DNA from 2 places in the Roseateles sp. GW823-FHT07B05 genome. Region 1 is predicted to be linked to the other one. Evidence: predicted binding sites of a transcription regulator. Region 1 holds the regulator's gene; the other holds the start of a gene.

The links. The regulator NrdR, encoded in region 1, represses ribonucleotide reductase genes. The targets are predictions, from matches to a motif close to CACNANATNTNGTG.
Region 2: a site for NrdR is predicted at 2,819-2,832, ahead of AC1Q7O_RS01400 (ribonucleoside-diphosphate reductase subunit alpha). Genes of this name have one in related genera too.

The regions. Positions count from the first base shown of each region.
Region 1 covers NZ_JBXAGX010000015.1:78,916-89,043, forward strand. Annotated here, with positions in the region: gene ribD (bifunctional diaminohydroxyphosphoribosylaminopyrimidine deaminase/5-amino-6-(5-phosphoribosylamino)uracil reductase RibD) at 1-710, opposite strand, end outside; gene AC1Q7O_RS23695 (type IV pilus modification PilV family protein) at 736-2,073, opposite strand; gene AC1Q7O_RS23700 (PilX N-terminal domain-containing pilus assembly protein) at 2,079-3,380, opposite strand; gene AC1Q7O_RS23705 (PilW family protein) at 3,377-4,111, opposite strand; gene AC1Q7O_RS23710 (pilus assembly FimT family protein) at 4,108-4,701, opposite strand; gene AC1Q7O_RS23715 (type IV pilin protein) at 4,704-5,180, opposite strand; gene AC1Q7O_RS23720 (pilus assembly FimT family protein) at 5,285-5,830, opposite strand; gene nrdR (transcriptional regulator NrdR) at 5,987-6,430, opposite strand; gene glyA (serine hydroxymethyltransferase) at 6,440-7,693, opposite strand; ZMP/ZTP riboswitch at 7,752-7,872, opposite strand; gene AC1Q7O_RS23735 (lytic transglycosylase domain-containing protein) at 7,881-8,738, opposite strand; gene ubiD (4-hydroxy-3-polyprenylbenzoate decarboxylase) at 8,959-10,128, shown strand, end outside.
Region 2 covers NZ_JBXAGX010000001.1:312,887-323,014, reverse strand. Annotated here, with positions in the region: gene AC1Q7O_RS01400 (ribonucleoside-diphosphate reductase subunit alpha) at 1-2,585, opposite strand, end outside; gene AC1Q7O_RS01395 (sigma-54-dependent transcriptional regulator) at 3,209-4,669, opposite strand; gene AC1Q7O_RS01390 (sensor histidine kinase) at 4,666-6,333, opposite strand; gene AC1Q7O_RS01385 (PP0621 family protein) at 6,338-6,574, opposite strand; gene AC1Q7O_RS01380 (cytochrome C assembly family protein) at 6,571-7,428, opposite strand; gene ffh (signal recognition particle protein) at 7,484-8,869, shown strand; gene AC1Q7O_RS01370 (S9 family peptidase) at 8,933-10,128, opposite strand, start outside.

The sequences.
Region 1 (10,128 bases):
GGCGGCAGGCGGCCCTGCGGATCCAGCACCAGGCGCAGCGGCTGCCTTGCGGTCGGCACGAGCCTGACGTCCAGCCGCGGGTTGTCCGCGAGTACCGTGCCGATGCCGGTCAGCACCGCACCGGCGCGCCGCCGCCAGGCATGGCCGTCGGCGCGGGCCGCCTCGCCAGTGATCCACTGGCTGCGCCCGTCGGGCAGCGCGGTGCGGCCGTCCAGCGAGACGGCCGACTTCAGCCGCACGAAGGGGCGGCCGCGTTGCATGCGGGAGAAGAAGCCGATGTTCAATTCCCGGGCGACATCGGCCGTGGCGGCGTCGGCCAGTTCCACCGCGATGCCGGCTGCCCGCAGCCGGGTGATGCCCTGGCCGGCCACCTGCGGGTTGGGGTCCTGCACGGCGACGACGACGCGCGCGATGCCGGCAGCAATGAGGGCGTCGCAGCAGGGTGGCGTGCGGCCGTGGTGGGAGCAGGGTTCCAGCGTGACGATGGCGATGGCGCCGCGCACGTCGTGGCCGCGTGCGGCTGCATCGCGCAGCGCCATGACCTCGGCATGGGCCTGGCCCGCAGGCTGGGTGTGCCCCGCGCCGAGCTCGCGGCCGTCAGCGGCCAGCAGCACGCAGCCTACGCGCGGGTTGGGGTCGGTCAAGCCGATGGCCTCGGCGGCCAGGGCAAGGGCGCGCGTCAGCGCGGCGGCAATGTCGGGAGCGGGCATGCGCCCAGTCTAGCCAGCCACCGGATCAGGGCTGGATCTGCACCGTGGAGTAGTCCAGGAAGATGCCGTTGGCCGGGTCCGGCGCGGGCGCCGTCGGGCAGGACACATCCCCCCGCACGACGAGGAAGTTCTGCCGCGCCAGCGAGTAGGTCACGCGCTGGTAGGTCGCGGGATGCTCTTCGTTGTCGATCTTGTCGAGTTCGTCGACCTTCGTGGCGGGGACGTAGGTGTAGCCGTTGCCGTTGTAGTCGGCGCTGTAACGGCAGACCTTGTGATCGGTGGCGGATTTGCCGATGTCCAGCCCCGTCAGCAGCAACTGGCCCCACCAGTTGCGCGGCGTTTGCGTGTTGGGGAACACGATGCAGTAGTAGTTGACCGAAGTGCGGGTGGTGAGGCCCGGCTGCGGCGCGTCGCTGAAGCAGATGTGGTTGGGCGACTCCGGGTAGTCGCCGCCCGGTGCCAGCGAGTAGGCACCTTCGCTGTCGCGGACCTTGAACTGGCTGGGCGTCAGGTTCAGATAGGCGGTCAGCGGGTAGGGCAGGGCCGTCGCCTCGGGCCGTGCCGGGTCGGGCGCGTCCGCGTTCGAGAAGCGGATGCTGCCGCTCACCAGATAGCCCACCGTGTTGTTCTTGCAGGAATCGACCGCGTCGGCCGTCAACGTCGTGCCCTCGGCGATCTCGCACTTGCCGGTGATGACGCCGGTGAGGTTGTTGAACACCCACACCGCCCCGTCGCCGTTGGGCGGGCGGAACGCGCTGCGGCCGTTGCCCAGGTCTTGCGCCGTGGGCGGGATGACTGGGTTGCGGTTGTTCGGCAGCCGCACACCATCACTGCCCGGCGTGACACCCAACGCGAGGGTGAAGACCGGATCGGCGCGGGAGATGATGGTGTTCAACGTCAGGCTCTGCCCGGTGCCGCTGCGGTCCTTCCAGTCAACCGTCACGCTGACGGTCTGAGCCCGGATCGTCTGCGGTTCGATCTCGCTGGTGGCCAGCGTCGCACCGCGGATCAGTGGCCTGACGACCCGCGTCAATGTGAACGTCGTGTTGGAGTTCTCGCCACTGATATCCTGGGACGGCACGTCTGCAAGCAGATCCGTCTCGTAGTCCCTGATCGCGGACGCTGCGCCTGCCGGCTTCTTCAGCATCGAGTAGGCGCGCAGCTTCTCGATCTCGGTCTGGGCCAGGTGCATGGCCTCGCTGCGCTGCTTGGCGACGTCGCCGCTGTAGCGCAGGTTGCTCAGCAGGCCCACCAGCGCCACCATGCCGAACGACATGACGACGAGCGCCACCAGCGCCTCGATCAGCGTGACGCCACGCTGGGCAGTGCCACGTGGGCGAAGGGGGAGGCGATGCGACTTCATGGTCGTCATTGATTCACGTAGGTCCAACTGCCGGGCACACGGACATAGCTGCCCATGCGGTTTCGCAACTGATCGGCCACTTGCTGTTGGTAGACGATGTCCACGCGTCCGGTGGTCGTCATGGAACCACCCACCAGCACGATGCCGTTCACGAGCGAAGGCATGGCGCTGCCGTTTGTCCAGCCCAGGCTGCCCGTCGTGACGAGCATGCCGTTGAGCTGGAAGGGGCCGGTCAGCTGGGCCGCGCCGTTGACGACGATCAGCATCGGGTCGTTCACGGCGCCCAGCGTCTTGTTGGTGGACAGGGCGAGGTTGCCATTCACCCAGACGATGCGCTGGCCGGCGTCGTAGGCGGCCTCCAGGGCCGAACTGCAGTCTCCGCTGCAGGTGAGCTTGCGCGCGGCCGGATGGTCCGGGTACTTGGACACGCTGGTGCCCATGAACATCCTGAACACCGCGCCGGCATCGGCGCGCGACAGGGTGTCGTCCGTTTCGGTCACGGTCTGGCTGGCGCCGCTACCGGGCACGCTTTCCAGTCGTTCATCCACGAGACCCGAGGCGCTGCCACCCAGGACCGCCAGCATGCCGGCCGAGCGGGGGTCGGTGTTGTGCAGGCCGAGGCGGTCGCTGCCGCTGGCTTGCAGATTGCCCTTGACGACCAGCGGGGCAGCCGGCGGGTTACGAACTGCGCTGACCAGGCTCAGCAGCACCGACAAACGCGACCTCGCCAGTTGTGCTTTGCTGATGTCGGCCAGTTCCCCGGGCTTGCTGCACGCACCCGGCTGGCTGCCGCTGCAGCCAGTGGCGCTCAGAGTGAGCGTTCCCGCGCGTGGGCCACCGCCCAGAGCGACGCTGAAACTCGGGATCACGTCCGTTCCGGCGACTCCTTCGCGGTCCGCATAGGCGGCGTCTGCGGCGGGGCAGCGGCAGGACCACCCCTGGTTGGAAGCATCGCGGACGCAGTCCACCAGGTCGCCGTCCGCCACGACCTTGCTCGTGAAGACGCGCTCCGTCGCGTTGACCTGCAGGTACTTGTCCGCAAAGCGCTGCCCGCCGGTGTCCCGCGGCTTGCAGGCCGCATCCACCGCGGTGCCGTTCAGTTGCGCCAGCGTCCATTCGATGCTGGCTTCGGCGGCTTCCTGCGACAGGTTGCCGCGGAAGTAACTTGACGCCACGCGCTGCTCGAACAGCATGCTGCGGTTGGCGTAGGCCGCCAGCAAGGCCATGACGAGGAACAACACCATGACGACGACAAGCGTCGCCGCGCCTCGCTCGCGCTGCGCAAAACGGTAGGGCGTGTGCGTCATGCCGGGCAGCTTCCGATGATGGCATCCGAGCGCAGGCGCTCGACCCCTGACAACGTGCGCTTGACCAGGGGGTCGTGCTTGGCCTCACCGACGATGGTGAAGCGCACCTCGCGCACCTCGTGCTTGGGGCAGGCCGACAGCGGGGCGGCCCCGCAAGGTTTGTCGCAGAAGTCGCCGACGTCGGTGGCCTGCACGGTCACCTCGACGGGAAAGTCCGTGATCTTGACGAGGTCCGGGTCGGTGATGGGCTGCCAGTTATCACGCCCGTTGACGATGCCGACGCGCGCGTACAGGACCTTGCTGCTCTTGTCCCACTTGAAGCCGAACCGCTCGCCATCGCGAGGCGCCGAGGCCCCCAACTTGCCACCGATCGGGCGCGCATAGGTGTAGGTGATGGAGCGCTGCGAGCCGTCATCCGTCCGCACCATCTCGCTGTAGGGGTTGGCTGTGGCAACCTGGGCCGCTGTTTCCGACGCCGTGCCCACGCCCGTCGGAGGCGCCCATACGCCCAGTTCTGCCTGCCCGCGGTATCCCGCACGGCGCAGGTCCTGCTGCAGCAGGTCGGCCGCCACGCGCAGGTCCTGCTGGAGCTGGGTTTCCAGCATCAGCCGGCGGTGCTCATTGATCTGGTTGACGGCCACCATGGAGGCTCCGGCAGCAACGATCAGGCCGACGGTGATGCCCACCATCAGCTCGACCAAACCCAGACCGCGCTGGTGGAAAGACTTCATCCGCATGCCGGGAACCCGCCGATGCTGCCGTCGGGAGAGCAGGTGCGCACCCGTCCGGCGGTGTTGAATTCGACGCGAAGCTCAGCGTTCGTCTTCACGCCCTTCACGATGATCTTCACGCCCTTCACGTCCGTCGGGTAAGTGCCTCGCTTGAAGGTCACCACGTACTTGTCGAAGGCCCATTGGGCGGTAGGGTCGACGTCGAAGCGCACGGAACTGCTGCGGGGCAGCAGGAACTCGCGCAGCAGACGCGCCTCGCCGACGGAGCACAAATCGTTGCCCTTGCGGCTGCAGGTGCAGGTGTCGACGTCGTCGTGGGTACTTAGGCGCAGGCAGCTGTAGTCACCGACAGACGCTTTGACGGGCTCCATGTGCAGCGACACCTTGTAGTCGGTGATGGCTGACTCGGTGCGCGCCTGCGCAAAGAAACTGGCAATCTCGCCCGCGGCGGCCACAACGCGGCGCCGCTCCATCATGGCCGTCAGCGACGGCACGGCCACGGCGAGAAGCACCCCCAGCACGGCGACGCCGATCAGCATCTCGACCAGGGTCACGCCGGAGCGCTGCTTGTAGAGGGTGGCGCGCAGCATGGTCAGCGGCCCCAGCAGTTTTGGTCGGCAGTGGTGTCGGTGCCCGAACCGTCCGCGGACATGTACTTGAACATCGCGCCTTCCAGCTTCACACGCAGGATCTGGCAGTTCTTGTCGTTGTTTTGCGGGCTGCCGCGCTTGGGCGTGGCGCTGACGACATATCCGTTCGTGAAACTGAGCGACTCACCAACGCCTTCAAGGCTCAAGTCGTAATACTTTGAAACCGCGGCGAGCTGCTCTTCCATCTTGAGCCCGTCCGAGCCCAGAGAGTCTGCATAACTCGTCCGGTTGGAGCGATACCGCTCCTGCGCTTGCACGACGCTGGTCAGTGCCGCCATCGCATCGGCCCGGCGGCCGCGGGCGATGAAGGACGTCATGGAGGGGTAGGCCACCGCCGCCAGGATGCCGGCCACGACGACGGCAATCATCAGCTCCATGAGCGTGAACCCGCGGGAGCTGTGGCAGGCGGAAGGACTCATGGCGTGAATTCTGAACAGTGGCATGAAGACAAAAGGTTACAGGATGACCGCTCATCCCCGGAGCCTGACCGCCGGTCGCCAGCCACCATGAACAAGGGATCAGGTCACGCGCACTTGGGAATGCCGCTGAGCTTGGCACCCGTGTAGCAGTTGCGGACACGGCCGGTGATGGCGATGACCTGGCGGATGCCGGTGCCGCTCTGCAGCGCCACGTCGATGCTGCCGGTCTGCGTGACCAGGCCCTGGCGGTGCTGGAACTCCAGCGTCTCGGCGTTGCTGCGCAATTGCAGGCCCTTGGCTGCGGGCAGCCATTCGGCCTTGATGACGTAGCTGCCCGGCGCCTTGCAGACGGCCTGGCCGCCGGCGCAGTCACAGTCGTTGCGGGTGCCGGCGTACAGCACATAGCAGGCGTTGGCGCCCTTGCCACTGACGCGGAAGTAGACCGAATCGCTCATGCGCGCCGCCTCCGCGCGGGCGAAGCGCAGGTCATCGGCCAGCGCCCCGGAGGCTGCACGCAGCGCCCGTTCCTGGCGCATCTTGCTGAGGTTGGGCACGGCCTGGCTCAGCAGCGTGGCGCCGACGCTCACGCAGACGCACATTTCGACCAGCGTGAAACCGAGGCTGAGGCGGCGGGTGGCGGTGCGGTTCATGGCGGCTCCGAGAGGTTCGTTGGCGATGAACGAACTCTAGAAACCAGCCCCGCGGACGTCTTTCCCCCTTAAGGCGGAACGGAGGGGGAGATAGGGGGAGATGGAGGAGGGGCATCCCCCGGCACCCCCTCCGAAGAGGGACAGGGAAAGCCCGGATTAAATTTCTCGAATCAGCTGACGGAACTCGTCGACATCTTCGAAGCTGCGGTAGACCGACGCGAAGCGCACGTAGGCGACCTTGTCGATGCGCTTCAACTCGCGCATGACCAGTTCGCCCAACCGCGTGGACGCGATCTCGCGGGCGCCGCTGGCGAGCAGCTTTTCCTCGATGCGGTTGATGGCCGCGTCGATCTGCTCGACGCTGACCGGCCGCTTGCGCAGTGCGAGCTGCATGGAGGCGCGCAGCTTGGTGGCGTCGAAATCGGCGCGCCGCCCGTCCTTCTTGACGACCGACGGCAGCGCGATGTCCGGCCGCTCATAGGTCGTGAAGCGCTTGTCGCAGGACAGGCAGCGGCGCCGGCGCCGGACGACGTCGCCCTCATCCGATTCCCGGGTCTCGGCAACCTGGGTCTCGGCGTGAGAGCAGAACGGGCAGCGCATTCGGTCGCTTTAGCCGCGGTAGACCGGGAAGGCAGCCGTCAGCGCGGCGACCTTCTCGCGCACGGCGGCCAGGTTGGCCTCGTCGTGCGGCTTGTCCAGCACGTCGGCGATCAGGTGGGCCGTGGCGCGCACCTGTTCTTCCTTGAAGCCGCGCGTCGTCATGGCCGGCGTGCCCAGGCGGATGCCGCTGGTCACCATGGGCTTCTGCGGGTCGTTGGGGATGCCGTTCTTGTTGCAGGTCATGTGGGCGGCGCCCAGGATGGCCTCGGCTTCCTTGCCGGTCAGGTTCTTGGGGCGCAGGTCCACCAGCATGACGTGGCTTTCCGTGCCGCCGGAGACGATGCGCAGGCCGCGCTCGATCAGCGTCTCGGCCAGCACCTTGGCGTTCTTGACGACCTGCTCCTGGTAGGCCTTGAACTCGGGCGACAGCGCTTCCTTGAAGGCCACGGCCTTGCCGGCGATGACGTGCATCAGCGGGCCGCCCTGGATGCCGGGGAAGATCGCCGAGTTGATCTTCTTGGCGATGTCTTCCTTGTTCGTCAGGATGATGCCGCCGCGCGGGCCGCGCAGGCTCTTGTGCGTGGTGGACGTGACGACGTCGGCATGCGGCAGCGGGTTCGGGTAGACGCCCGCAGCGATCAGGCCGGCGTAATGGGCCATGTCGACCATGAAGTACGCGCCGATTTCCTTGGCGATCTTGCCAAAGCGCTCGAAGTCGATGCGCAGCGAGTACGCCGACGCACCGGCAATGATGAGCTTGGGCTTCTTCTCGCGGGCCAGGGCTTCCATCGCGTCGTAGTCGATGGCTTCGTTCGCGTCCAGGCCATAGCTGATGACGTTGAACCACTTGCCGCTCATGTTCAGCGGCATGCCGTGCGTCAGGTGGCCGCCCTCGGCCAGGCTCATGCCCATGATGGTGTCGCCGGGCTGCAGCAGCGCGAAGAACACGCCCTGGTTGGCCTGCGAACCGGAGTTGGGCTGCACGTTGGCGAACTCGGCGCCGAACAGCTGCTTCAGGCGATCGATGGCCAGTTGCTCGGCCACGTCGACGTACTCGCAGCCACCGTAGTAGCGCTTGCCGGGGTAGCCCTCGGCGTACTTGTTGGTCAGCTGGCTGCCCTGGGCTTCCATGACGGCCGGCGAGGTGTAGTTCTCGCTGGCGATCAGCTCGATGTGGTCTTCCTGGCGGCGCGTCTCGTTCTGGACGGCGGTCCAGAGCTCGGGGTCGACCAGGGCGAGGGTGGAGGTGGTGCGGTCAAACATGGCAGGTGTTCCGAAGGTCAGGCGGTGAATCCCCGGCGGTCACGGAGGACGTGAAGCTCAGGGCTGCCCAGGCGAACGGCTGAAAGCGGTGAGGCATCAACCTCGGCCGCCTCACGCTCCCCGGTGGTGTCCCACCTCAGGGCAGCTCGTGCCCCTGATCGCCAGTCGCGTGAGCGGCCAGTGTAATTCAGCGCAGCAGCGCAATCTGGGCGGAATCGCCACCCGTGGACGGCGCCGACGCCGCCTCACGCAGCGGGCGCAGCGCCGGGGCGGTGTTGGGCGCCACGGTGCGGCCCGAGATGACGGCCTTCAGCAGGTCGTGCTCGGCCAGCACGCGCGCCGTGTAGCCGGTGTCCTCGGCCAGGTTGGCGGCGCCCACGTAGTAGCGCAGGCCCTCTTCCAGGCTGCCGGCGCGCAGGATGCATTCCTTGAGCACCTGCACGCCGACGCGCAGGTTGGTCACCGGGTCGAACGCGGCCAGCGTGCCGCCGAAGGCTTCGTACTTGTCGTCGTGCACGCGGGTCATGACCTGCATCAGGCCCTGCGCGCCGACGGCGCTCTGCGCGAACGGGTTGAAGCGCGACTCGATGGCCATGATGGCCAGGATCAGCGTCGGCTCGACCTTGGCGCGGTTGCCCACGGCCCAGGCTTCCTGCACGAGGCGGCTGATTGGCTCCGGCGCCACGCTGTAGCGGCGCGCCAGCCAGTGGGCCACGGCAGCCTGCTGGCGGCTCAGCTCCTTGGGGTCGGTGGCGGTGGCGCGGGCGATGGCGTCCGGCTCGGCGGCGGCCAGCAGCGTGTTGCCCTCAGCCTCGGCGCGCGCTTCCTGGCGGGCGCTCAGCCAGCCCAACGCGGACGATTCCAGCTTCTCGCGCAGGCCGGCCTGGCTGGAAAACACCATCAGCACGGCCACCACCGCCAGGCCCACCAGGGCCAGCGTGTTGTGGCTCACCACGAGCAGGCCGTTGCCGATGTCCTTCACGAACAGCGACGCCGAATCCCGCGTCAGGCGAGCCAGGCTGATGAGATCTTGACGTGTCGTCATGCGACTCCTTGGTGTCGCGGCCCGCCACAGGCTGCCGGGGGAGCGGCGGTCTGGGTGAGGCGACGGTGATAATTTCCCGGCCGTTGAAGCTTGGTCTGTGGCATCTGCGTGCCCGGTGGACCTGGCCGGTTGGGTTCCGTAGAAACCCGAAGCGGGCGAATTCTAGGGTTTGAAGATAACCCGTCAAGGCTGTTTTGGCCGATCAAAACTACTTTCAGTTATGAAATACAGCGACCTGCGGGACTTCATCGCCGGCTTGGAGGGCTTGGGCGAACTCAAGCGCGTGCGTGAAAAAGTCTCGCCCGTGCTGGAGATGACAGCCCTCAGCGACCGCGTGCTGCGGGCCGGCGGACCGGCCCTGTTGTTCGAGAACCCGGCGGGGCATGCCACCCCCGCCTTGACCAATCTTTTCGGGACAACGCGTCGCGTCGCATTGGGCATGGGCGCTGACTCTCTGGCCGATTTGAGGGATGTGGGGCGGGTGTTGGCCAGCCTCAAGGAACCCGAGCCGCCCAAGGGGTTGAAGGACGCCGGAAAACTGCTGCAGATGGCCAAGGCGCTGTGGGACATGAAGCCCGCCGTGCAGCGCAAGGCGCCGTGCCAGGAGGAGGTGTTCGAAGGCGCCGACATCGACCTCGGCCGCCTGCCCATCCAGCATTGCTGGCCGGACGACGCAGCCCCCCTGATCACGTGGGGTCTGGTCATCACGCGCGGCCCGACGCGCACGCGCCAGAACCTCGGCATCTACCGCCAGCAGCTCATCGGGCCGCGCCAGGTGATCATGCGCTGGCTCGCGCACCGAGGTGGTGCGCTGGACTTCCGCGACTTCGCGCTGGCGAACCCGGGCCAGCCGTTTCCCATCGCCGTGGCGCTGGGCGCGGACCCGGCCACCATCCTCGGCGCCGTCACGCCGGTGCCGGACAGCCTGTCCGAGTACCAGTTCGCCGGCCTGCTGCGCGGCTCACGGACGGAACTGGTCAACACAGGCGTCGGCGGCGACAAGCCGTTGCAGGCGCCGGCGTCGGCCGAAATCGTGCTGGAAGGCCACATCCCGCCCGCGCCCCCCGGCTACACCGGTGTCAGCGAGCGCGGCGTGCCGCTGAAAGAGAAGGGCGGCTACCTGCACGCGCTGGAAGGCCCGTTCGGCGACCACACCGGCTATTACAACGAGCAGGACTGGTTCCCCGTCTTCGAGATCTCGCGCCAGACCCAGCGCGCCAACCCGATCTACCACTCCACCTACACTGGCAAGCCGCCGGACGAACCGGCCATCCTGGGCGTGGCGCTGAACGAAGTCTTCGTCCCCATCCTGCAGAAGCAGTTCCCGGAGATCGTCGACTTCTACCTGCCGCCCGAGGGCTGCAGCTACCGCATGGCCGTCGTCTCCATC
Region 2 (10,128 bases), on a different contig from region 1:
AGCCACGAGGTGTCGACCTCGAAGGCCGTCGCGTACAGCGCCTTGATGTCCTCGGGCACGCGGTCGATGCGGCGCAGCGAGCCATCGAAGTGCTTGAGGTCCATGACCATCACGTCGTCCCACAGGCCCAGTGCCTTCAGGTCACGCACCAGCGATTCGTTGATGACGGTGAACTCGCCCGACAGGTTGGACTTGACCGACAGGTTGCCGAAGCAGGGCTCGATGGACGCGTCGACGCCGATGATGTTGGAGATGGTGGCCGTCGGCGCGATGGCGACGCAGTTGCTGTTGCGCATGCCGTGCACAGCGATGCGGCCGCGCAGCGCGTCCCAGTCCAGGCTGGTGGATCGGTCAACATCGACGTAGCCGCCACGGGCCTCGGCCAGCAGGTCCAGCGAGTCGATCGGCAGGATGCCGCGGTCCCACAGCGAGCCCTTGTACGAGGAGTAGCGGCCGCGCTCTTCGGCCAGTTCGGTCGACGCCCAGTAGGCGTGGTAGCAGACGGCTTCCATCGAGCGGTCGGCGAACTCGACGGCGGCGTCGGACGCGTAAGGCGTGCGCAGCGCGTACAGCGCATCCTGGAAGCCCATGATGCCCAGGCCCACCGGACGGTGGCGCAGGTTGGAGTCGCGGGCCTTCTTGACGGCGTAGTAGTTGATGTCGATGACGTTGTCGAGCATGCGCATGGCCGTGCGCACCGTCTTCTTCAGCTTGGCCTGATCGATGGCGCCGTCCTTCAGGTGCTGCGCCAGGTTCACGGAGCCGAGGTTGCAGACGGCGATCTCGCTGTCGTTGGTGTTCAGCGTGATCTCGGTGCACAGGTTGGACGAGTGCACCACGCCAACGTGCTGCTGCGGGCTGCGCACGTTGCAGGCGTCCTTGAACGTGATCCAGGGGTGGCCCGTCTCGAACAGCATCGACAGCATCTTGCGCCACAGGTCCTTGGCCGGCATGCGCTTGAAGAGCTTGAGCTCGCCGCTGTCGGCCTTGCGCTCGTAGCCCACGTAGGCTTCCTCGAAGGCCTTGCCGAACTTGTCGTGCAGGTCCGGGCAGGTGGAGGGGCTGAACAGCGTCCAGTCGCCACCTTCCAGCACGCGCTTCATGAACAGGTCGGGAATCCAGTTCGCCGTGTTCATGTCGTGCGTGCGGCGGCGGTCGTCGCCGGTGTTCTTGCGCAGGTCCAGGAACTCTTCGATGTCCAGGTGCCACGTCTCCAGGTAGGCGCAGACGGCGCCCTTGCGCTTGCCGCCCTGGTTCACGGCCACGGCCGTGTCGTTGACCACCTTCAGGAACGGCACGACGCCTTGCGACTTGCCGTTGGTGCCCTTGATGTGCGAGCCGAGCGCGCGCACCGGCGTCCAGTCATTGCCCAGGCCGCCGGCGAACTTGCTCAGCAGCGCGTTTTCCTTCAGCGCCTCGTAAATGCCGTCGAGGTCGTCCGAGACGGTCGTCAGGTAGCAGCTCGACAGCTGCGAGCGGCGCGTGCCGCTGTTGAACAGCGTGGGCGTGCTGGACATGAAGTCGAAGCTGGACAGCACTTCATAGAACTCGATGGCGCGGGCCTCGCGGTCGATCTCGCCCAGCGCCAGGCCCATGGCCACGCGCATGAAGAAGGCCTGCGGCATCTCGATGCGGACGTCGTCCACGTGCAGGAAGTAGCGGTCATACAGCGTCTGCAGGCCGAGGTAGTCGAACTGCAGGTCGCGCTCGGCCTTCAGTGCGGCGCCAAGGCGGGCCAGGTCGTACTGCGCCAGCTTCTCGTCCAGCAGCTCGGCGGCGACGCCACGCTTGATGTAGCCGGGGAAGTACTCGGCGTACTGGGTCTGCATCTGTTCCTGCGTGACCTCGCCGCCGATGATCTCGCGGCGGATCGTGTGCAGCAGCAGGCGGGCCGTGGCGCGGCTGTAGCCGGGGTCCTTCTCGATCAGCGTGCGCGCAGCCAGGATGGCGGCCTTGTAGACCTCGTCGATGGCGACGCCGTCGTACAGGTTGCGCTGGGTCTCGGCCAGCACGGGCTCGGGCGTCACGTCGGCGCCGAGGTTCTCGCAGGCGGAGGCGATCAGCGACTTCAGCGCGCGCAGGTCCAGCGGGCGGCGCTCGCCGCCGTCCATCACCATGAATTGCGGCTCGGCAGCGCGGGCGGCTTCGCCCTGGGCGGCGCGCTCCTGCGCGCGGCGCTCGCGGTACAGCACGTAGGCGCGGGCCACGTCGTGCTGGCCGCTGCGCATCAGGCCCAGCTCGACCTGGTCCTGCACGTCCTCGATGTGGAAGGTGCCGCCGCTCGGGCGCGAGCGCAGCAGCGCGCGCACGACGTTCTGGGTCAGCTGTTCCACCGTCTCGCGCACGCTGGCCGAGGCCGCGCCGCTGGTGCCGTGAACGGCCAGGAAGGCCTTCATCAGCGCGACGGCGATCTTGCTCGGCTCGAACGAGACCACGGCGCCGTTGCGGCGAATGATCTGGTAGGCCTGGTAGCTGGACAGCGCGGGGGCGCTGGGTGCTTGCGCGTCGGATCCAAACGCGCCCGGAGAACCCGAGGAAAGCGTGGCAGCGGGGGCAGCCTGGCCCGAAGCGGCTTCATGCAGCATGAGGAGATCCTTTTATCGAGAATTGACGGGCAAAAGCGCGGCACAGACCCGGTACAGGGTCGACGCATCGCGCGTTGCTGGAGTGGTGGTGTTTCGGCCCCGCCGGTCCATTGCCAGGCCGGCGTTCCGGCTGGTTCCTCGGGTGGGTTGCCGCGGCGGCCAAGCCACTGCAGACAGCAATTCCGAGGTGATGGTCATGGGGTCGACTGGGTCAGCAGGATATCACGAGAGAACACTATATCTAGTGCTTGACGACCTGGGTTGGCCACATCCCTAGTGTCAACCCGGGATTCAATTTGCATTGAAAAAAGCGCGATGGCCGCTTTGCACCGATCAAATCGATGCACGCCCGCGATGGTCCGCATGAGCATTGGCTTTGCGGCGCGAAGTGGCCCGCAAAGCCGCGCCAATGCTGGATTCGACATCAGCGCGCTCCCGCTCGCCGAACATTCAAGCAGGGCAAATCCCAGGGCTCGCAGCAATTGAGGAGCCGCGCATCGGACAGCTCCCAAGCCGGCCCGGCAGCGCGACGTGCGGGCGGCTCAATGCCGCACGCATCGCCGCCCCCTCTGGGGCCGATCAGGACCGCCCGCGTTCAGCGAGGCGGGACCGAGCGAGGGGTCTCAGTTGTCCCCCGCCGATATCGCCAGCCGCGCCATGCGGTAGCGGATCTGGCGCAGCGACAGGCCCAGGCTGGCCGCCGCGGCCGTGCGGTTGAAGCGGTGCAGCTCCAGCGCGCGCAGCAGGATGGCGCGCTCGACCTCGTCGAGATAGAGCGCCAGGTCGGCGGGCAGTTGCTCCGGCAGCGACAGCCCCTCGGCCATGGGCTCGGCGGCGACGGGCGTCTCCAGCGCCGCGAACTGCGATTCGCTGCGGCCTTCGTCCAGCAGTGCGTCCGGCAGGCCCAGGTCGCCGGTGTCTATCCATTCGCCGCCCGCCAGCGCGAGCGCCCGGTGCAGCAGGTTCTCCAGCTCGCGCACGTTGCCGGGGAAGGCGTAGCGCGACAGCGTCTGCAGCGCGCCGGCGGTCAGCCGCGGCGTGGGCGACACGCCGGCATCCTGCGCGATCCGCGCCAGCACGCGGCTGCTGATGAGGCCCAGATCCTCCAGCCGCTCGCGCAGCGGCGGCACACGGATCTGGATGACGTTGAGGCGGTAGAACAAGTCCTGCCGGAAGCGGCCCGCGGCCACCTCGGCGGACAGGTCCTTGTGCGTGGCGCTGAGGATGCGCACGTTGATGGGCGACTCGGCCGTCGCGCCGACCGGGCGCACCGACCGCTCCTGGATGACGCGTAACAGCTTGCTCTGCATCGCCAGCGGCAGGTCGCCGATCTCGTCCAGGAACAGCGTGCCGCCATCGGCCGCCTGGAAGAAGCCCTCGCGGTCCTCGTTGGCGCCGGTGAACGCGCCCTTGCGATAGCCGAAGAACTCGGCCTCCAGCAGGTTCTCCGGGATGGCACCGCAGTTGACGGCGATGAAGCGCTGGTCCGCACGCGTGCCGTGGTCGTGGATGGCACGCGCCACCAGTTCCTTGCCGGTGCCGGACTCGCCCTGCACCAGCACCGGCGCCATGCTGCGGCCCACCTTGTCGATGAGCGCGCGCACGGCGCGGATGGCCGGCGACTCGCCCACCAGCCGCAGCGCCGTGGCCGGGCCCACGGCGTCCGACGCCGACGCCGCCACGGGCTCGGGCGCCTTCGCGGCCGCCGGCTGGCGGCCCAGCGCCGAGCCGACGACGAGGCGGAACTGGCGCAGGTCCACCGGCTTGGTCAGGTAATCGAAGGCGCCGGCCTTCAGCGCCTCGACGGCGTTCTCGGCCGAGCCGAAGGCCGTGATGACGATGGCCTTCTCCGGCCGGCCGGCCTGCTCCAGCCAGCGCAGCACGGCCAGGCCCGAGCCGTCGGGCAGCCGCATGTCGGTGATGACGGCGCTGTAGGTGGCGGCCTGCAGCTGGGCCAGCGCGTCGGCCACCGAGCCGGCGCTGTCGATCTCGTAGCCCTCGCGCAGCAGCGTCAGCTCGTAGAGCGTGCGCAGGTCGGGCTCGTCGTCGATGACCAGCAGGCGCGCGGTGGGGGCGTTCGTCATGCGGAGGGGGGCTGCGCCAGGCGCACGCTGAATTCGTTGGCCGCGGCGTCGGCGGCGCGGCGGAAGTCGATGCGACCGCCGTGGCGCTCGCACAGCTCGCGACAAATATAGAGGCCCAGGCCGGAGCCGCGGCTGCGTGTCGAGAAGAAGGGCTCGAACAGGTGCCGCTCCACCTCCGGCGGCACCGGCGCGCCGGCGCTGCGCACCACCAGCGCCAGCCCGTCGCCGTCAAGCCTGAGCAGCACGCGGATGCTGCCCGGGCCGTCGTCGGCATGGCGCAGCGCGTTGTCCAGCAGGTTCACCAGCACGCGGCGCAGGTGTTCGGCGTCGAACAGCCCCATCAACCCGGGCGCCTCGATCTGCAGCTGGAAGCGGCTCGCCACGTTGCCGGCGCCGGCGTCCAGGCCGTTGACGACGACCCAGTCCACGCAGGTCTCGTGCACCAGCTCGCTGATGTCCAGCGCCTGCGTGTCGGGCTGCACGCCGGGCGCCACCTCGGTCACGTCGTCCACCAGCCTTTTGAGCCGCTGCACGTTGGACGCCACCATGCGCGTCAGCGGCTCGGCACGCATGCCGGCGACGTCCTCGGCAATCAGCGCGTTGGCCTGGGCGATGGCCGCCAGCGGGTTGCGGATCTCGTGCGCGATGCCGGCCGACACGCGGCCCATCGCAGCCAGCTTCTCCTGGCGCGTGCGGGCCAGCAGCTCGCGGTTGTCCTCGACGAACAGCACGCACAGCTCCTCGCTGCCCTCGCGCTGGCGCGTGAAGCGCAGCCGCAGGCGCAGGCTGCGCATGACGCCGCTGTCCAGCGGCAGCGCCACGTCCAGCTCGGCACCGCGGCCGGCGGCGTGCGCCTGCTCCAGCGCCTGCACCAGCGGCTGCCAGTCGGCACGGCCGCGCAACTGCCAGCTCAGCTCGCCGCTGGCCGCGCCCAGCAGCGTGCGCGCCGCCGGGTTCATCGCGCGCACGCGGCCGCGGCGGTCCACCACCAGCACGCCTTCCTGCATCTCGTCGATGACCAGGCGGTTCAGCAGCTCCTGCTGCCGCGCCAGCGCCAGGCTGCCGCGCGCCGCCCGCTCCTCGCGGGCCAGCCGCGCGCTCAGCTCGCCGGCCAGCAGGCTGACGGCGAACAGCCCGCCGCCCACCAGGCCGGCCTGCGTCGTCTTCAGGCCCACGTCCACGCCCAGCAACATCGACCACGCCGCCGCGGCCAGCAGCCCCAGCGCCGCCATCGCGGCGGTGGCCAGCGCCAGCCGGCGCGGGCACAGCACGGCCGCCATCAGCACCGGCAGCACGAACAGCGCGCCGTAGTTCACGCCGCTGGGGTCCAGCGCATGCAGCGTGCCGAACAGCACCAAGTCCAGCCCGATGGCGGCCCACCAGTGCGGGCTGCTGATGCGCGCCAGGCTGCGCGCGCTGGCGCCGTGGCGCAGCTGCGGCAGCAGCCACAGCAGCAGCGCCGCGGTGGCGTAGGCGGCGCTCAGCGCCAGCGTCGACTGTGCCGGCGCCGTGAACAGCGCGGCAGCGATGAGCTGGGCGGCGATCAGCGCCAGGCCCAGCGCAGCACGCGCGGACAGGAAGGCGCGGTACAGGCGGTCGAAGGACGCGCTGCCCTCGGCCGGCTCGACCGGCGGCGACTCGACGAACCAGCTGCCGTCGGCCACAGGCTCAGCGGGCCTCGAAGCTGGACCGGTGCGCCGCGCTGCAGAACACGCCACCCTTGCCCGGCAGCGCCTCGTCGGCGGGCAGGTGCATGCCGCATTCGGCGCAGCGCAGCATGGCCCGGGGCTGGGCGGGCGGCGCGGGGCGGTCATCGCGGGCCTCGGGCTCGCGCGGGCGGCCGCGCCGGGCGCCCAGCATGAAGAAGGCAAGCGCCAGCAACAGCAGCAGCAACAAATACTTCAAACCACGCCTCCACCGCGCTGCAGGATGACCTCCAGCACGAAGCGCGAGCCGGCATAGGACAGCAGCAGCAGCGCCGCACCGGCATACAGCCAGCGCGTGGCGCGGCGGCCGCGCCAGCCGTAGATGCGCCGCCCCACCAGCAGGCCGGTCAGCACCAGCCAGCCCAGCACGGCCAGCAGGTTCTTGTGGTCCCACTTCCAGGCGGGCGTGAACCACCAGCCCAGCACGATGGCCAGCGACAGCACGCCCACGCCGGCCGCGACGAAGTTGAACGTCAGCCGCTCCAGCTGCAGCAGCGGCAGCCCGCCGGGCGTAGCCTGCTTGTGGCGCAGCCGGGTCTCGGCACGGTTCATCAGCGCGGCGTGCAGCACGGCCACGCCGAACAGGCCGTAGGACACCAGCCCCAGCACCCAGTGCAGCGGCGCCCAGGGCGACGCGGCCAGCGGGCGGCTCTCGCCGGGGAAGCCCCAGGCCAGCAGCACGGCGGCCGCGGCCAGCCAGGCCAGCACGCGGCGCACGCTGTGCAGCGGCAGGAAGCGGCTCTCCACCAGGTAGACCGTCAGCACCAGCCAGGTCGTCATGGACAGCGCCGGCGCGAAGCCGAAGCGCGCGCCCCGCGTCTCCAGGCCGAAGCCGCTGATGTCGATGAACAGCGCGACGAACTGGGCCGTCCAGGCCAGCGCCATGGGCGGCACCGAGCGGCGCGGCGGGCTGAGCGCGCCGGCGGCGTCGCCCGGGGCGACACGCAGCAGCCCCACCCAGACATAGCCCAGCAGTGCCAGGCCGCTGGCGATGGCCAGCGCGACGCCTGGCCCCACGGCGGCGTCTCCCAGAGGAGCGGGCGATAAACTCATGGACGCAGTGTACTTTTGGGCTCCGCGCGTTCTGGCGACCCGACCTTCCAATTCCATGGCATCCACCCTCACCGACCGCCTGAGTCGCCTTGTCAAGACGATGCGCGGCCAGGCCCGCATCACCGAAAGCAACGTGCAGGACATGCTGCGCGAGGTGCGCATGGCGCTGCTGGAGGCCGACGTGGCCCTGCCGGTGGTGCGCGACTTCATCGCCCGCGTGAAGGAGAAGGCGCTCGGCCAGGAGGTCGTCGGCTCGCTGAACCCCGGCCAGGTGCTGGTGTCCGTCGTCCACAAGGAACTCGCCGCGACGATGGGCGAAGGCGTGGCCGACATCAACCTCGCCGCCCAGCCGCCCGCCGTCATCCTGATGGCCGGCCTGCAGGGCGCCGGCAAGACGACGACGACGGCCAAGCTCACCAAGCACCTGATCGAGAAGCGCAAGAAGAAGGTGCTGACGGTCTCCGCCGACGTCTACCGCCCCGCCGCCATCGAGCAGCTCAAGACGGTGACGAAGCAGGCCGGCGGCGAATGGTTCCCGTCCGCGCCGGACCAGAAGCCGCGCGACATCGCGCTGGCCGCGCTGGACCACGCCAAGCGCCACTACTTCGACGTGCTGCTGGTCGACACGGCCGGGCGCCTTGCCATCGACGAAGCGCTGATGGCCGAGATCAAGGAGCTGCACGCAACACTGAACCCGGTGGAGACGCTGTTCGTCGTCGACGCGATGCAGGGCCAGGACGCGGTCAACACCGCCAAGGCCTTCAAGGATGCGCTGCCGCTGACCGGCGTCATCCTGACCAAGCTGGACGGCGACTCGCGCGGTGGCGCGGCGCTGTCGGTGCGGCAGATCACCGGCGCGCCGATCAAGTTCGCCGGCGTGTCCGAGAAGATCGATGGCCTGGAGGTCTTCGACGCCGACCGCCATGCCGGCCGCGTGCTGGGCATGGGCGACATCGTCGCGCTGGTGGAGCAGGTCACGGCCAGCGTGGACATGGCTTCCGCGCAGGCCATGGCCGAGAAGCTCAAGAGCGGCAGCGGCTTCGACCTGAACGACTTCCTGCAGCAGATCGCGCAGATGAAGAAGATGGGCGGCCTGGGCGGCCTGATGGACAAGCTGCCGCAGAACATGATGGGCAACAAGCAGCCCGGCCAGGCCGACATGGACCGCGCCGAGCGCGACATGAAGCGCATGGAAGGCATCCTGCGCGCGATGACCGCCAAGGAACGTGCCCAGCCCGCGCTGCTGATGGACGGCAAGAGCAAGGCCAGCCGCAAGCGCCGCATTGCCACGGGCGCCGGCGTGCAGATCCAGGATGTGAACCGCCTGCTGAACCAGTTCGACCAGATGCAGCAGATGATGAAGAAGATGAAGGGCGGCGGCCTGATGAAGATGATGAAGAAGATGGGCGGCATGAAGGGCCTGCCCGGCATGGGCGGCTGATCCCTTCACGCCACAACGAGAAAAGGCCCCGCGGGGCCTTTTCGTTTTTCAGGTCGCGACGACTTACTTCTTCTCGGCCGCGGCCTTCAGGCCGGGCAGGAAGTCGGCGCCGTGCGCGATCTGCGCCGTCGACTGCCGCACCGTCTCGCCCAGCGGCTCGACACGGCCACCCAAGCAGTTGCCCAGGAAGTTCTCGGCGATGGCGTTGAAGCCGATGCGGTTGGTCGGCTTCGCGAAGCCATGGCCTTCGTCCGGGTACAGCACGTAGGTGACCGGGATGTTCTTGGCCTGCATGGCCTGGACAATCTGGTCCGACTCGGCCTGCTTCACGCGCGGGTCGTTGGCGCCCTGCCCGATCAGCAGCGGACGCACGATCTGGTCGGCCTTGTACAGCGGCGACGCGGCACGCAGGATGGCCTTGCCCTCGTCCGTCGTCGGGTCGCCCATGCGGCTGTACATCTGCTTCTTGCCCGCCTCCCAGTACGGCGGGATGGTGCCCAGCAGCGTCTCCAGGTTGGAGGGGCCCACGATGTCCACCGCGCAGGAGAAGGTGGTGGGCGTGAACGTCAGCCCGGCCAGCGCCGCGTAGCCGCCGTAGCTGCCGCCCATGATGGCCACCTTGTCGGCGCTGGTGACGCCCTGCTTGACGGCCCAGTTCACGGCGTCGATGAGGTCGTTGTGCATGGCCAGGCCCCACTGCTTGTTGCCGGCGTTCAGGAACTTCTTGCCGAAGCCGGTGGAGGCGCGGTAGTTGACCGACAGCACCGCGTAGCCGCGGTTGGCCAGCCACTGGTGCGTGCCGTTGTAGCCGTGGCCGTCGCGTGCCCACGGACCGCCGTGCACCAGCAGCACCATCGGCACGGCCTGCTCCGGCTTGCCGTCGCCGTTCTTGTCGGCGCCGGCTGGCAGCGTCAGGTAGCTGGGCAGCGTCAGGCCGTCGCGCGAGGCGATCTCGACCGGATGCATGGGCACCAGCGGCGCGTTCTGCAGCTCGGGCCGGGCCACGTACAGCGGCGACAGCTTCTTGGCCTTGCGGTCGTACAGGTAGGTGGCCGCCACCTTGGAGACCGGATCGATGCCGACGATCCACTTGTCGTCCGCGCGGGTGCGGCTGCTGACGTAGACCTCGCCCTTGCCGAGCTGCTTCTGCAGCCAGTCGAAGTCGGCCTTCAGGCCCTTGTCGATGAACTGCCACTCGGTGGTCAGGTACTCCACCGCATAGGCCTGCACCTCGCCGGTGACCGTGTTGCGCAGCGTGG